Regions from separate parts of the Streptomyces sp. NPDC054866 genome, predicted to be linked through region 2. Evidence: riboswitches for the same ligand, from Rfam matches in the RefSeq annotation. Region 2 holds a riboswitch; each other region holds the start of a gene.
The links. A riboswitch is a leader RNA that binds a small molecule or an ion and turns the genes downstream of it on or off. The one in region 2 is predicted to bind cobalamin.
Positions count from the first base shown of each region.

Region 1 (4,531 bases), on a different contig from region 2:
GGACCCGGACGCCCATCAGGCGGCTCTCGCCACGGTGCGCCTCGACAAGGAACGCGAGGCCGAGGACGGCTTCGACGGCTCCTGGGTCGCCCATCCCGCGCTTGTCCCCGTCTGCCGCGAGGTGTTCGACGGGGTGCTCGGCACCCGCCCGCACCAGATCGACCGTACCCGCGACGACGTCGAGGTGACGGCGGCTCAGCTGCTGTCCGTGCGCCGCGTCAGCGCGCCGCCCACAGCGGAGGGCGTGCGCACCAACATCGCGGTCGCCCTGCGCTACTTCGCCGCCTGGCTGCGGGGACAGGGGGCCGTCGCCCTCTACGGGCTGATGGAGGACGCGGCCACGGCCGAGTTCGCCCGGGTGCAGATCTGGCAGTGGCTGCGCCACCGGGTCGCCGATCGCACGACGGTGCTCGCGCTGGTGGAGGACGAACTCGCCGCCCTGGGCGCGGAGTACCCGTGGGCGCCGCTCGACGAAATCCGCGGGCTCTTCGAACGGACCGCGCTGGCAAGGGAGTTGCCCGCGTTCTTCACCACCGATGCCTACAGCCGCCACCTTGTGGACCAGCCGCTCGCGCGCCGTTCGGAGGGACAGTCATGACAGCGGCCATACGCCGGGTCGGTGTGGTGGGCGGAGGCCAGATGGGTGCCGGAATCGCCGAGGTGTGCGCCCGCGCCGGCCTGGACACCGTGGTCTGCGAGGCCGACGCCCTCGCGGCGCGTGCCGCCCGCGAACGCGTCGCCGTCTCGCTCGAACGCGCCGTCCAGCGCGGCAAGTTGGACCGCATCAGCGCCGAGGAAGCGCTGGCCCGCATGGTCTTCACCGGCAGCCTCGACGACCTGGCCGACCGCCAGCTCGTCATCGAGGCGGTCGTCGAGGACACCGCGGCGAAGACGGAGGTCTTCGCCACCCTGGACAAGGTCGTCGAGGACCCAGGGGCGATCCTCGCCACCAACACCTCCTCCATCCCGGTCATGCGTCTGGGTATGGCGACCCGGCGTGCCGACCGCGTCCTCGGGCTGCACTTCTTCAACCCCGCCCCCGTCCTTCCCCTGGTCGAGGTCGTCTCCTCGCTGCACACGGCCGCGGAAACCGTGGCCGCCGTCGAGGACTTCGCCACGTACACGCTCGGCAGGACGGTCGTACGGTCCAAGGACAGGGCGGGTTTCGTCGTCAACGCGCTGCTCGTGCCCTACCTTCTCTCGGCGATCCGCATGACGGAGTCCGGCTTCGCGACGGCCGCCGACGTGGACGCGGGCATGGAGCTCGGCTGCGCGCACCCGATGGGACCGCTGAAGCTGGCGGACCTGATCGGCCTGGACACGGTCGCCTCCATCGCGGCGTCTCTCTACGAAGAGTTCAAGGAACCCCTGTACGCACCGCCGCCGCTGCTCCTGCGCATGGTGGAAGCCGGGCTGCTCGGCCGCAAGAGCGGGCGCGGGTTCCACCTCTACGACCGGGGCTGAGGGGCCCGGGTCCGCCGCCGGGCTGAGGGGCCCGCGGCTGCTGTGAGCGGGGCGCGGAACAGAGTGGTGATCTGTTCCGCGCCCCATCACGTGTTCGCCCCCCTGCCCCCCCCGGCCAAGGCATGGGTGTCTCACCTCACGGTCCGGAATGTGATCAGCACTGCCCAAGAGGCCGACCACCCTCTAGCCTGACCTGTGCAGCTGGTTCGCCCTGTCCGCCAGGCAGACGCGTCGTAAGAGGGAACCCGGTGGGAATCCGGGACTGCCCCGCAGCGGTGAGTGGGAACGACCGCCGTCATACGCACTGGGTCCGAGAAGGATCCGGGAAGCGACGGCCAGTAGGGATCTGCCTCGGCAGGTGTGCCCACGAGTCCGAAGACCTGCCCGTTGCCCGCATGTGATCCCTCACGTGCGGATATCCCGGTGACCTCGTGGGCGGGTCGGCGTACAGATCAGGTGGAGCACCGCGCCGGTGGCGCGCGTCCGGTCCACCCGGTTCGTCCTCCCTTCGCGTCCGTGTCCCGTCCCCGGGATTCTCAGGAGTCATCTCGCGAAGGAGATTTCCGTGACAGCGAAGTCCGCGGCTGCGGCAGCACGATCCACCGTGTACGGCTACCCCCGCCAGGGCCCCGACCGGGAACTGAAGAAGGCCGTCGAGGGCTATTGGAAGGGCCGCGTCACCGCCGACGCCCTCCGGGAGACCGCGGAGCGGCTGCGCAAGGCCACCTGGCGGCGCCTGTCCGACGCCGGTATCCACGAAGTGCCGACCGGCGACTTCTCGTACTACGACCATGTCCTGGACACCAGCGTCATGGTCGGCGCCGTCCCGCAGCGGCACCGCGAGGCCGTCGACACCGACACGCTCGACGGCTACTTCGCGATGGCACGCGGCACCCAGGACGTGGCGCCCCTTGAGATGACCAAGTGGTTCGACACCAACTACCACTACCTGGTCCCGGAGTTGGGCCCCGACACCGTCTTCAGCGCCGACTCGGCCAAGCAGGTCGCCGAGCTCAAGGAGGCCGTCGCGCTCGGCCTCGCCGCACGCCCGGTGTTGGTCGGCCCGGTGACCTATCTGCTGCTTGCCAAGCCCGCGCCCGGCGTGGCCGCCGACTTCGAGCCCCTGACGCTCCTTGACCGTCTGCTACCCGTGTACGCCGAGGTCATCGCCGATCTGCGCGCGGCGGGCGCCGAGTGGGTGCAGCTCGACGAGCCAGCCCTCGTCCAGGACCGCACCCCGGCGGAGCTCAACGCCGTCGCACGCGCCTACCGTGACCTGGGCGCCCTCACCGACCGCCCGAAGCTGCTCGTCGCCTCCTACTTCGGCAGGCTCGGCGAGGCGCTGCCCGTGCTCGCCAAGGCGCCGGTCGAGGGCCTCGCCCTGGACTTCACGGAGTCCGCCGCCAGCCAGCTCGAGGACCTCGCCGCCGTCGGCGGGCTGCCCGGCAAGCGGCTGGTCGCGGGCGTCGTCAACGGCCGCAACATCTGGATCAACGACCTGGAGAAGTCCCTGTCCACGCTGGGCACGCTCCTGGGCCTCGCCGACCGGGTCGACGTCTCCGCGTCCTGCTCCCTGCTGCACGTCCCCCTGGATGCCACCGCCGAGCGGGACATCGACCCGCAGATCGCCCGCTGGCTCGCCTTCGCCCACCAGAAGACCACCGAGATCGCCACGCTGGCCCGAGGCCTGGTGCAGGGCAGGGACACCATCACGGCCGAACTGTCCGCCAACCGCGCCGACCTGGCGTCCCGCTCCGGGTCGGCCCTCACCCACGACCCGGCCGTACGCTCCCGCGTCGCCGCCGTCACGGGCGCCGACGCCCGCCGTGCGCACGCCTATCCGGAGCGTGCGGCGGCTCAGCGAACCCGCCTCGGTCTGCCGCTGCTTCCCACGACCACCATCGGCTCGTTCCCGCAGACCACCGAACTGCGCACCGCGCGGGCCGACTTGCGGGCGGGCCGCATCGACACGGACGGCTACGAGGAGCGCATCCGCTCCGAGATCCGCGAGGTCGTCGCGTTCCAGGAGAAGGCGGGCATCGACGTCCTGGTGCACGGCGAGCCCGAACGCAACGACATGGTGCAGTACTTCGCCGAGCAGCTCACCGGCTACCTCGCCACGCAGCACGGCTGGGTCCAGTCGTACGGCACCCGTTATGTGCGCCCGCCGGTCCTCGCGGGCGACATCTCCCGGCCGGAGCCGATGACGGTGCGCTGGACCTCGTACGCCAACTCCCTCACCGACCGCCCCGTGAAGGGCATGCTCACCGGTCCTGTCACCATGCTCGCCTGGTCCTTCGTCCGCGACGACCAGCCGCTGGGCGACACGGCACGCCAGGTCGCCCTGGCCCTGCGCGACGAGGTCAACGACCTGGAGACCGCGGGGACTTCGGTCATCCAGGTCGACGAGCCCGCGCTGCGCGAGACGCTGCCGCTGCGCACCGCCGAGCACGCCGCATACCTGGACTGGGCCACGGAATCCTTCCGCCTCACCACGAGCGGCGTCCGGCCGGACACGCAGATCCACACCCACATGTGCTACGCCGAGTTCGGAGACATCGTCCAGGCCATCGACGACCTCGACGCCGACGTCATCAGCCTGGAGGCCGCGCGCTCGCACATGCAGGTGGCCCGCGAACTGACCGAGCACGGCTACCCGCGCGAGGCGGGACCTGGCGTCTACGACATCCACTCCCCGCGCGTACCGAGCACCGAGGAGGCAGCGGCCCTGCTGCGCAAGGGACTTGAGGCCATCCCCGCCGAGCGGCTGTGGGTGAACCCCGACTGCGGCCTCAAGACCCGCGGCTGGCCCGAGACCAAGGCCTCCCTGGAGAACCTGGTCGCGGCTGCGCGCGAGGTGAGGACGGAACTGCCCTCGGACTCCTGACCCGAACGCACCCGGGCGCATGCGGGGGGTCAGGCCTCGCCTCCCGTATGCGCCACCCGCGAAAGCAGCACATGCAGCATCTCCCGCTCCTCCACCCCCAGCGGAGCCAGAAGTTCGTCAGTGACCCCCCGCGCCACCTCATCGGAGTCCCGCAGGAAGTCGTGGCCCGCAGGCGCGAGA
Region 1 is NZ_JBSGZA010000001.1:1,576,086-1,580,616, reverse strand. Features, by position in the region: gene aceB (malate synthase A) at 1-598, shown strand, start outside; gene ACWGI2_RS06725 (3-hydroxybutyryl-CoA dehydrogenase) at 595-1,464, shown strand; cobalamin riboswitch at 1,650-1,866, shown strand; gene metE (5-methyltetrahydropteroyltriglutamate--homocysteine S-methyltransferase) at 2,030-4,351, shown strand; gene ACWGI2_RS06715 (MarR family winged helix-turn-helix transcriptional regulator) at 4,381-4,531, opposite strand, start outside.
Region 1: linked by a shared signal. The riboswitch ahead of metE (5-methyltetrahydropteroyltriglutamate--homocysteine S-methyltransferase) and the one ahead of ACWGI2_RS08970 (cobalamin biosynthesis protein) in region 2 are both predicted to bind cobalamin.

Region 2 (4,531 bases):
CTGCCCGCACCTTCGCAGATCACGGCGTCATAGCTGCCCCGAAGTTCCTCAAGGCATCCCACGACGGTGGAGAGCAGCGCCTCTTGCCGCCCCCCGTGGTAGCCGCGCGCGCTCATCTCGCCCACCGGCTTGCCCATGAGGACGACCTGGCTGCTGCGGTCGCTGCCCGGCTTGAGCAGCACGGGGTTCATCAGCGCGGTCGGCTCGACCATGGCGGCCTGCGCCTGCATGGCCTGGGCCCGCCCGATCTCGGCGCCTTCGCGCGTGACGAAGGAGTTGAGGGACATGTTCTGCGCCTTGAAGGGCGCGACGGAGCCCCCTTTGCGGGCCAGCCACCGGCAGATCCCGGCGGTGACGACGCTCTTCCCCGCGTCGGAGGTGGTTCCGGCGACGAGCAGTCCACCACTCATGAGGCCCTGCCTTTCCGTAGAGCGCTCACGGCCGCCGCGACGCCCAGGGCAAGGAGACCCACCCGTCGCGACAGCTTCACGGCCTGTTCGATGTCGGGGACTTCGACGCCCCGCCCGTCCCCGTTCAGGACGGGCCGGTGCTCGACACGCCCCGCGTACGAGAGAGTCCCCCCGAGCCGTACGCCCAACGCCCCGGCGAAGGCGGCCTCGACGGGCCCGGCGTTGGGGCTCGGGTGCTTGGCGGCATCGTCACGCCAGGCGCGCACCGCGCCACGTGGCGAGTCCCCGGCAACGGCCGCGAGTACGGCGGTGAGCCGGGCGCCCGGCCACCCCAGTACGTCGTCGAGCCGCGCGGAAGCCCACCCGTAGCGGCGGTACTTCACGGACTTGTGCCCGACCATGGCGTCGAGCGTGTTCACGGCCCGGAAGGCGACCAGCCCGGGCACTCCGCCCAGAGCACCCCACACCAACGCCCCCACCACGGCGTCGGACGTGTTCTCGGCGACGGACTCGACCACGGCCCGCGCGATGCCGTCGGCGTCGAGGGCCTGCGGATCCCGCCCGCACAGATGCGGCAGCCGCTCCCGTGCCACCTCGACGTCCCCGGCGGCGAGCGCCCCGCCGATGGCCCGCGCCTCACGCCCCAGCGAGGTGCCGCCGACCACGGCCCAGGTGGTGGCGGCGGTCAGCGCGACGGACGCGGCGCGCGAATCACGTACAAGAGAAGAGGCCAGGGCGGCGGCACCGGCCGCGCCTCCGGCGCACACCACGGCATGCAGGGCGCCCCACCCGCGGTGGTCACGCCACAGCACACGCTCGACGGCACCCGCGGCCCGGCCGAACGCGGCGACCGGATGCCCGCGGCGGGGATCGCCGAGGAACAGGTCACCGAGGAGGCCGGCGGCGGCGCCGTACGCGAAGTCGCGATCGGCACGCATGGCTTCAGCCGGTCGCTGTGCCGAGAAGAGAGCTCACGCTCGGGAACTGGTCCGGCAACGGGCGGCCGCGCATGGCGATATGTCCTCACTCAGGGTGTCCGCGCCCTGGTTCGACGTGATCGGCGGCGAGAGTTCCTGGCTTCCGAGGAGTCAGCTCCTCGATGACAGTGGCGGGACCGCGCCGGATTCGCACCGGCTTCCTCTCCTGCTGCCGTATTGGCTCCGGCAGTCCACCACGGCCCGCGAAGGCCCGTCAACTCGCTGTTGACCTGCGACGGGAGAGTGTGCGGAGGCCCACATACGAAGGTGGGGCGCGAGACGCCGAAGCGTCCCGCACCCCACCCGAAACTCCGGTCGTCAGGCGACGATCAGATAGATCCCGTACGCCACGGCCGCCGCGCAGAGCGCGAAGCACACGTACGCGCCCGTGCGGGCCGCGGAGGCGGTGCCGCCACCCGCGGTGGAGGCACCCGCGGAGGAGGCGCCGGACGTGGCCGCCTCGTGCTTGGAGAGGCCGACGATGCCGAGGGTGAACAGGCCCACCAGGGCCACTGTCACCGCGAGGCTGACTCCGAAGACGGAGCCGAGAGCTGCCCAGTCGATGTCCATGCTGACTTTTCCTTACACCGTGGCGGTCCGGGCGGGGTCCGCCGCGGTGCCGGTCGGGGCCGGGATGGTGGCCTTGACGAAATCGACGTCCGCGCTGGCCACGGCCGACCCGGTGGGCGGCGGTGTGACGGCGGCCATCGCGGTGGTCACGACGCCGGCGGGCTCGGCGGCGGAAGAGCCGCCGATCTCGTCGTCGGCGACGTTCGTGTGGTCGACGGCGTTGCGGCGGGACAGCACCCAGATGACGGCCGAGCCGCCGACCAGGAGCGCGGCGGTGACCGCGATGCCCCAGGGGCCCTGCTTGGTGAGGAACTCGGCCCCCGCGCCGACCAGACCGGCGGCCGGGAGGGTCAGACCCCAGGCGATGAACATGCGGGTCGCCGTGGACCAGCGGACCACACCGCCCTTGCGGCCGAGGCCCGCGCCCATCACGGCGCCGGAGCAGGACTGCGTGGTGGAGAGCGAGAAGCCGATGTGCGAGGAGGCCAGGATGACCGTCGCGGCGCTGGTCTGGGCGGCGAAGCCCTGCTGCGGCTGGAGGTCGGTGAGGCCCTTGCCCATGGTGCGGATGATGCGCCAGCCGCCGAGGTAGGTGCCGAGCGCGATGGCGACACCGGCCGAGACGATGACCCACATCGGGGGGTTGGCGCCCGGGTTCAGGACGCCGCCGGTGACCAGGGCGAGCGTGATGATGCCCATGGTCTTCTGCGCGTCGTTCGTGCCGTGGGCCAGCGAGACGAGGCCCGCGGAGGCGATCTGTCCGGCGCGGTAACCCTTGGCCGTGGCCTTGGTGTCGGTGTTGCGGCCGATCCGGTACGTCAGACGCGTGGCCGCCATCGCGGCGAGACCCGCCACGAGAGGCGCGGCCAGGGCCGGGATCAGGATCTTGGTGACGACGGTGCCGCCGTCGATCGACGACCAGCCCATCGACATGACAGCGGCGCCGATGAGGCCGCCGAAGAGTGCGTGGGAGGAACTGGAGGGCAGGCCCACCAGCCAGGTCAGCAGATTCCAGAGGATCGCGCCGACCAGGGCCGCGAAGATCACCTCTGTCTTCAGTCCGTCCTCGTTGACGATGCCGCCAGAGATCGTCTTGGCGACTTCGACGGAGAGGAAAGCTCCGACGAGATTCAGCACGGCGGACATGGCCACCGCCGTCTTGGGCTTGAGAGCGCCAGTCGAGATGGTGGTAGCCATCGCGTTGGCTGTGTCGTGGAAACCGTTCGTGAAGTCGAACACGAGAGCGGTAACGATCACGATCCCGAGGAGAAGCGTGATGTGTTCCATTTACCCAGGCTTCTGTTGGACGTCAGTGGCAAGTGGAACGTAGGCAACCTGAGTGAACGGAAAGTGAACTGGGACGGGCCGTGCGGTGACCCAATGCGGGGCGCCGCCACTCCGCTTCCGCCGGGACCCTGCCGGTGATCGGCCGGAGGGGCGGCGGGAGGCCATGGGGGACCCGGAATCCCGGCTTCCCAGGGTGCCCGACCACCCCCGGGCGAAGCTCTTCAACTGGCCCGATGAGCCGTGGAAGAGATTCTGATCACCCGGCAGTCCGGAGGCCGGGCCCACGTCCCCGCCTGCCCTGGCAAGATCACGGCATGACGGAGCAGCGGGACGAAGACCGGGGCCGGCAGGACGCGATCGAGCGGGCGTGGGGCGAGCTGGTGGCGGCGGCCCGCAGAACGGTGGCGGACGGCCTGGTGGTCGGCACGTCGGGCAATGTGTCGGTGCGCGTCGGCGGCACGATCCTGGTCACCCCGAGCGGGGTGCCGTACGACCGTCTGGGGCCGCGGGACGCGGTCGGTGTCGACGCGGACGGCAACCAGCTCTTCGGCGACCTCGCTCCGACCAGCGAACTGCCCATGCACCTTGCGGTCTACCGCACCACGTACGCCGGAGCCGTGGTCCACACCCACGCGGTGCACGCCACCGCCGTCTCCACCCTGGTCCCGGAGCTCCCGCCCATCCACTACATGGCGGCCGCCCTCGGCGGTCCGGTCCGGGTGGCCCGGTACGCGCCGTACGGCTCGGAGGAGTTGGCCGAGAACATGCTCCGGGCCCTCAGGGACCGCACAGGCTGCCTGCTGCAGAACCACGGAACCATCACCTACGGAGACACTCTGGACCAGGCCTACGACCGCACGGCACAGCTGGAGTGGATGTCCCGCCTCTGGCTGACGGCCAGCTCGGTCCCGGGCCACGCCCCGACCCTCCTGTCCGCGGGACAGCTGAGGGAAGCGGAGGACAGACTGAGGGGCTACGGCCAACACTGAGGGGCTACGGCCAACAGTGAAGCCGGCGGACCGCGGGCGAAGTGGCATCACCCCGGGGGCCCCGCCCACTGGCCCAGGACCGGCCAGGGCCCGACACTGGGCAGGTGCGCCCAGCCAAAGCGACGGCAACGGCCGTCACCGCCGTCACCACCGCCCTCCTGGGCGGCGCAGCCGCCGTCGCCGCGGGCCGGTTCGCCAGTAACGCGGCCCTGAAGGCGCCGGCGGGCCGCCCGCTGCCGACCGAGCCCCGTCTCACGGTCCACTCCACGGCCGCGGGCCAGATCTCCCTGACCCGCGC
Region 2 is NZ_JBSGZA010000002.1:59,306-63,836, reverse strand. Features, by position in the region: gene ACWGI2_RS08975 (cobyric acid synthase) at 1-410, opposite strand, end outside; gene ACWGI2_RS08970 (cobalamin biosynthesis protein) at 407-1,348, opposite strand; cobalamin riboswitch at 1,456-1,601, opposite strand; gene ACWGI2_RS08965 (hypothetical protein) at 1,706-1,957, opposite strand; gene ACWGI2_RS08960 (anion permease) at 1,970-3,244, opposite strand; gene ACWGI2_RS08955 (class II aldolase/adducin family protein) at 3,559-4,233, shown strand; gene ACWGI2_RS08950 (alpha/beta hydrolase) at 4,338-4,531, shown strand, end outside.

Region 3 (4,531 bases), on a different contig from region 2:
GCGGCGGCGCGGTCCTCCGGGTCGGGCAGATAGGTGTCGAGCAGCGTCAGATAGAACTGGACGTGCACGGCCTCCTCGAAGAGCTGGCGGCTCAAGTAGAGCCGTGCCTCGGGGGAGTTGATGTGCTTGTAGAGCGTGAGCACGAGGTTGTTGGAGACGATCGAGTCGCCGGTCGCGAAGAACGCGACCAGGCGGCCGATCATGTGCTGCTCGCCGGGCGAGAGCTTGGCGAGGTCGGCGACGTCCGAGTGGAGGTCGACCTCCTCCACCGTCCAGGTGTTCTTGATCGCGTCCCGGTAGCGCTCGTAGAAGTCGGGGTAGCGCATGGGGCGCAGGGTCAGTTCGAAGCCCGGGTCGAGCAGGTTCTTCTCGGCGTTCGTGGTGGAGCTCATTACTGGCAGGCCTCGCAGGACTCGGGGTTTTCCAGGGAGCAGGCGACGGCTTCTTCGGCCGTGACCTGGGCGGGGACGGGGGCGGGGGCGGCTGCCTCGGTCTGGCCGGCCGCCGCGCGGGCGATGCGGGTCGCCGGGCGCGAGCGCAGGTAGTACGTGGTCTTCAGACCCTGCTGCCAGGCGTAGGCGTACATCGAGGAGAGCTTGCCGATGGTCGGCGTCTCCAGGAACAGGTTCAGGGACTGCGCCTGGTCGAGGAACGGCGTGCGCGCGGCGGCCATGTCGATCAGGCCGCGCTGCGGGATCTCCCACGCGGTGCGGTAGAGCTCGCGCACCTCGGCCGGGATCCAACTGAAGCCCTGCACCGAGCCGTTGGCCTCGCGCAGCGCCTCGCGAGTCTGCGCGTCCCAGACGCCGAGCCGTTTGAGCTCCTGCACCAAGTAGGCGTTGACCTGGAGGAATTCACCACTCAGCGTCTCGCGCTTGAAGAGGTTGGAGACCTGCGGCTCGATGCACTCGTACACGCCCGCGATGGACGCGATCGTGGCGGTCGGCGCGATGGCGAGAAGCAGCGAGTTGCGCATGCCGGTCGCGGCGATACGTTCGCGCAGCGCGGCCCAGCGCTCCGGCCAGGTCAGCTCGACGCCGTAGTGGTCGGGGTGCAGGACGCCGCGCGCGGTGCGGGTCTTCTCCCAGGCGGGCAGCGGGCCGTTGCGCTCGGCGAGGTCGGCGGACGCCTCGTACGCGGCGAGCATGATCCGCTCGGCGATGCGCGTCGAGAGGGCGCGCGCGGCGGGCGAGTCGAAGGGCAGCTTCAGCTGGAAGAAGACGTCCTGGAGGCCCATGGCGCCCAGGCCGACCGGACGCCACCTGGCGTTGGAGCGGCCTGCCTGCTCGGTCGGGTAGAAGTTGATGTCGACGACGCGGTCGAGGAAGGTGACGGCGGTGCGGACGGTCTCGTCGAGCCGCTCCCAGTCGATGTCACCGGCGGCCGTGTCCACGAAGGCGCCGAGGTTCACCGAGCCCAGGTTGCAGACGGCCGTCTCGCCGTCGTCCGTCACCTCCAGGATCTCCGTGCAGAGGTTGGAGGAGTGGACGGTGTGGCCGGGCTCCGCCGTCTGGTTGGCGGTGCGGTTGGCGGCGTCCTTGAACGTCATCCAGCCGTTGCCGGTCTGCGCCAGGGTGCGCATCATGCGGCCGTACAGATCGCGCGCGGGGATGGTCTTGCGGGCGAGCCCGGCGGCCTCGGCCTTGCGGTAGGCGGCGTCGAACTCGTCGCCCCACAGGTCGACGAGCTCCGGCACGTCGGCCGGAGAGAACAGCGACCAGTCCTGGTCGGCGGCGACCCGGCGCATGAACTCGTCCGGGATCCAGTGCGCGAGGTTGAGGTTGTGCGTGCGGCGCGCGTCCTCACCCGTGTTGTCGCGCAGCTCCAGGAACTCCTCGATGTCGGAGTGCCACGTCTCCAGATAGACCGCGGCGGCGCCCTTGCGGCGCCCGCCCTGGTTCACGGCGGCGACGGAGGCGTCCAGCGTCTTCAGGAACGGCACGATGCCGTTGGAGTGACCGTTCGTGCCGCGGATCAGCGAACCGCGGGCGCGGATGCGGGAGTACGAGAGGCCGATGCCGCCCGCGTGCTTGGAGAGGCGCGCGACCTGGTGGTAGCGGTCGTAGATGGAGTCCAGCTCGTCCAGCGGGGAGTCGAGGAGGTAGCAGGACGACATCTGCGGGTGGCGGGTGCCGGAGTTGAAGAGCGTCGGCGAGGACGGCAGGTAGTCCAGGCGGCTCATCAGGCGGTACAGGGAGGCGACTTCGGCCATCGCGCGGGCACTGCCGTCCTCGGCGAGGCCGCTCGCGACGCGCAGCATGAAGTGCTGCGGGGTCTCGATGACGTGCCGGGTGATCGGGTGGCGAAGCAGATAGCGGCTGTGCAGGGTGCGCAGGCCGAAGTAGCCGAAGCGGAAGTCGGCGCCGTCCTCCAGAGCCGCCTCCACGAGCCCGTCCAGGCGCTCCGCGTGGTCGGTGACGAACGCGGCGGTACGGTCCGCGATCAGCCCCTCGCGGTGGCCGACGGCAACCGAGTCGGAGAAGCTGCGCACGCCCTGCGACGCGGCCTCGTCACGGATGCTGAGGCTGAGGAGCCTGGCCGCGAGCTGCGAGTAGGTCGGATCCTCGGAGATGAGCCCGGCGGCCGCCTCGGTCGCGAGGTCCCGCAGCTCCGCCACGTCGGCCTTGGCCGAACGGCCGCGCAGCGCCGCGGCGGCGACCCGGCCGGGGTCGGCGTCGGGGAGGTCGGCGGTGAGGTCGGTCAGGGTACGCAGCAGCGCGGTTCCTGGGCCGTCGGCGATCCGCTGATCGTCGGTGGTCTGCGCTGACGCAGGTTCGGCTGGCGCGATGGTCACGGAGCACTCCCTCGCTCGGCTCGGAGCCTTGAGGAGGGCAGGAGTGACACACGGGGGCCGCCCCTGGACAGGGCTGCGCTCCGCGTCCACCAGCCCATTCCACGAGGCCCGGACGTCGTTGGCACCCGGACCGGTCGGAACGGGCGCACTGTCGACAGGTCTTCGGACTTGCGAGCACGACAAATGCGTACTCATACACCGTTGCGGGACAGTTCCGGACTTGCACCGGATTCCCCTGCGGCGACAGCGAGCACGAGCATACATCTTGTGCTGGCTCTGCGAGGCAGCCCCATATCTTGTGTCGGCGCGCGTATCCCCTAGGGTGGCGCCGAACTGATCGTCGAACAGGGGGAGACGGCGTGCGAGGGCGGGGCGCGGGCTGTACGGCGGTGTTGCTGATGCTGCTCACGGGGTGCGGGGGCGAGGGGAGCACCGCTGAGACGAAGCCCACGCGCACCCCGAAGTCGACCACGGCCGCCGGTGTCGACGGAGACGTGGACCCCGGCAAGATCTTCACGGACGCCGAGCTGAAGTCGGCGCTGCTCCCGGCGAAGGCGATCGGGGCGAGGGCCAGGGCGTACGACGTGACGTCCGGCCCCTCCAATCCGTACCAGGGTGGCGGTGATTGGGGCGCCTGTGCTGCCGGCGAGGAGGTGCACGAGCAACTGCTGCGCTTGCGGGGACCCAGCGCGAGCCACACCGTGCGTCCGTTCCCCGAGGCGGTCGAGGACGAGAATCCCTACGTCCACGCGTCCCTGCTCTCCATGACCGCCGAGCGGGCCGGGCGCCACATCGAACTGCGCCGGCAGCTCAACAAGGCGTGCCCTCGCGTCACCGTCGACACCGACGCGGCCCCCGTCGAGGAGCACCACGTGGCCGAGAGGCTGCCGGATCTCGGCGACGAGGCGCTCCTGGAGACCTCGCGGATCGTGGGCGGCGACGAGTACGACGGCGGCCGTCCGCGCTACGACGTCGAGGTGCGGGTCGGTGGCGTGCTCGTCAGGGTGACCGCGGGCACCGACAAGAAGCTGACGCTCACCTCCGCCGCCCAGGCGGCGGCCAGGGTTCGCACGGAGCTCCACCGGGCCGGGTGAGTCCGCACGCACGAGAGCGGGCCGCCGGATTCCTCCGGCGGCCCGCGTCACGTACGTACAAGAAGGGGGTCAGTGGCCGCCCGGTGCTCCCACCGTGGCCGGCGGCAGTTCCTCCTTGACGCCCGGGTCGCCCGCGTCCGCGGTGTAGTCGCCGGGAGACGTCTCGTCGATGCCGTCAGGGGCCTTCATGGCGCGCAGGACGAAGGTCATGACCACGGTGACCACCACGTTCAGGACGAACGCCGTGAGGCCGATGTAGCCGATCTCGCCGATGCCCGGGATCTCGTCGGACGAGCCGCCGAAGTGCTTCTGCGTCGGCGAGGCGACGCCGTACGCGGCGACCGTGCCGTAGATCATGCCGACCGCCCAGCCCGCGAGCAGCGCCCAGCGGTGGAACCACCGCGTGAACAGCCCGCCGACCAGCGCGGGCATGGTCTGCAGGATCCAGATGCCGCCCAGGAGCTGGAAGTTGATCGCGACCGTCTTGTCCATGGTGAGGACGAAGGCGAGCGCGCCCACCTTCACCATGAGCGAGACCAGCTTGGAGACCTTCGTCTCCTGCGCGGGTGTCGCGTCCGGCTTGATGAAGTCCTTGTAGATGTTCCTGGTGAAGAGGTTCGCTGCCGCGATCGACATGATCGCC
Region 3 is NZ_JBSGZA010000003.1:947,814-952,344, forward strand. Features, by position in the region: gene ACWGI2_RS19695 (ribonucleotide-diphosphate reductase subunit beta) at 1-392, opposite strand, end outside; gene ACWGI2_RS19700 (ribonucleoside-diphosphate reductase subunit alpha) at 392-2,794, opposite strand; cobalamin riboswitch at 2,931-3,054, opposite strand; gene ACWGI2_RS19705 (hypothetical protein) at 3,154-3,888, shown strand; gene mctP (monocarboxylate uptake permease MctP) at 3,958-4,531, opposite strand, start outside.
Region 3: linked by a shared signal. The riboswitch ahead of ACWGI2_RS19700 (ribonucleoside-diphosphate reductase subunit alpha) and the one ahead of ACWGI2_RS08970 (cobalamin biosynthesis protein) in region 2 are both predicted to bind cobalamin.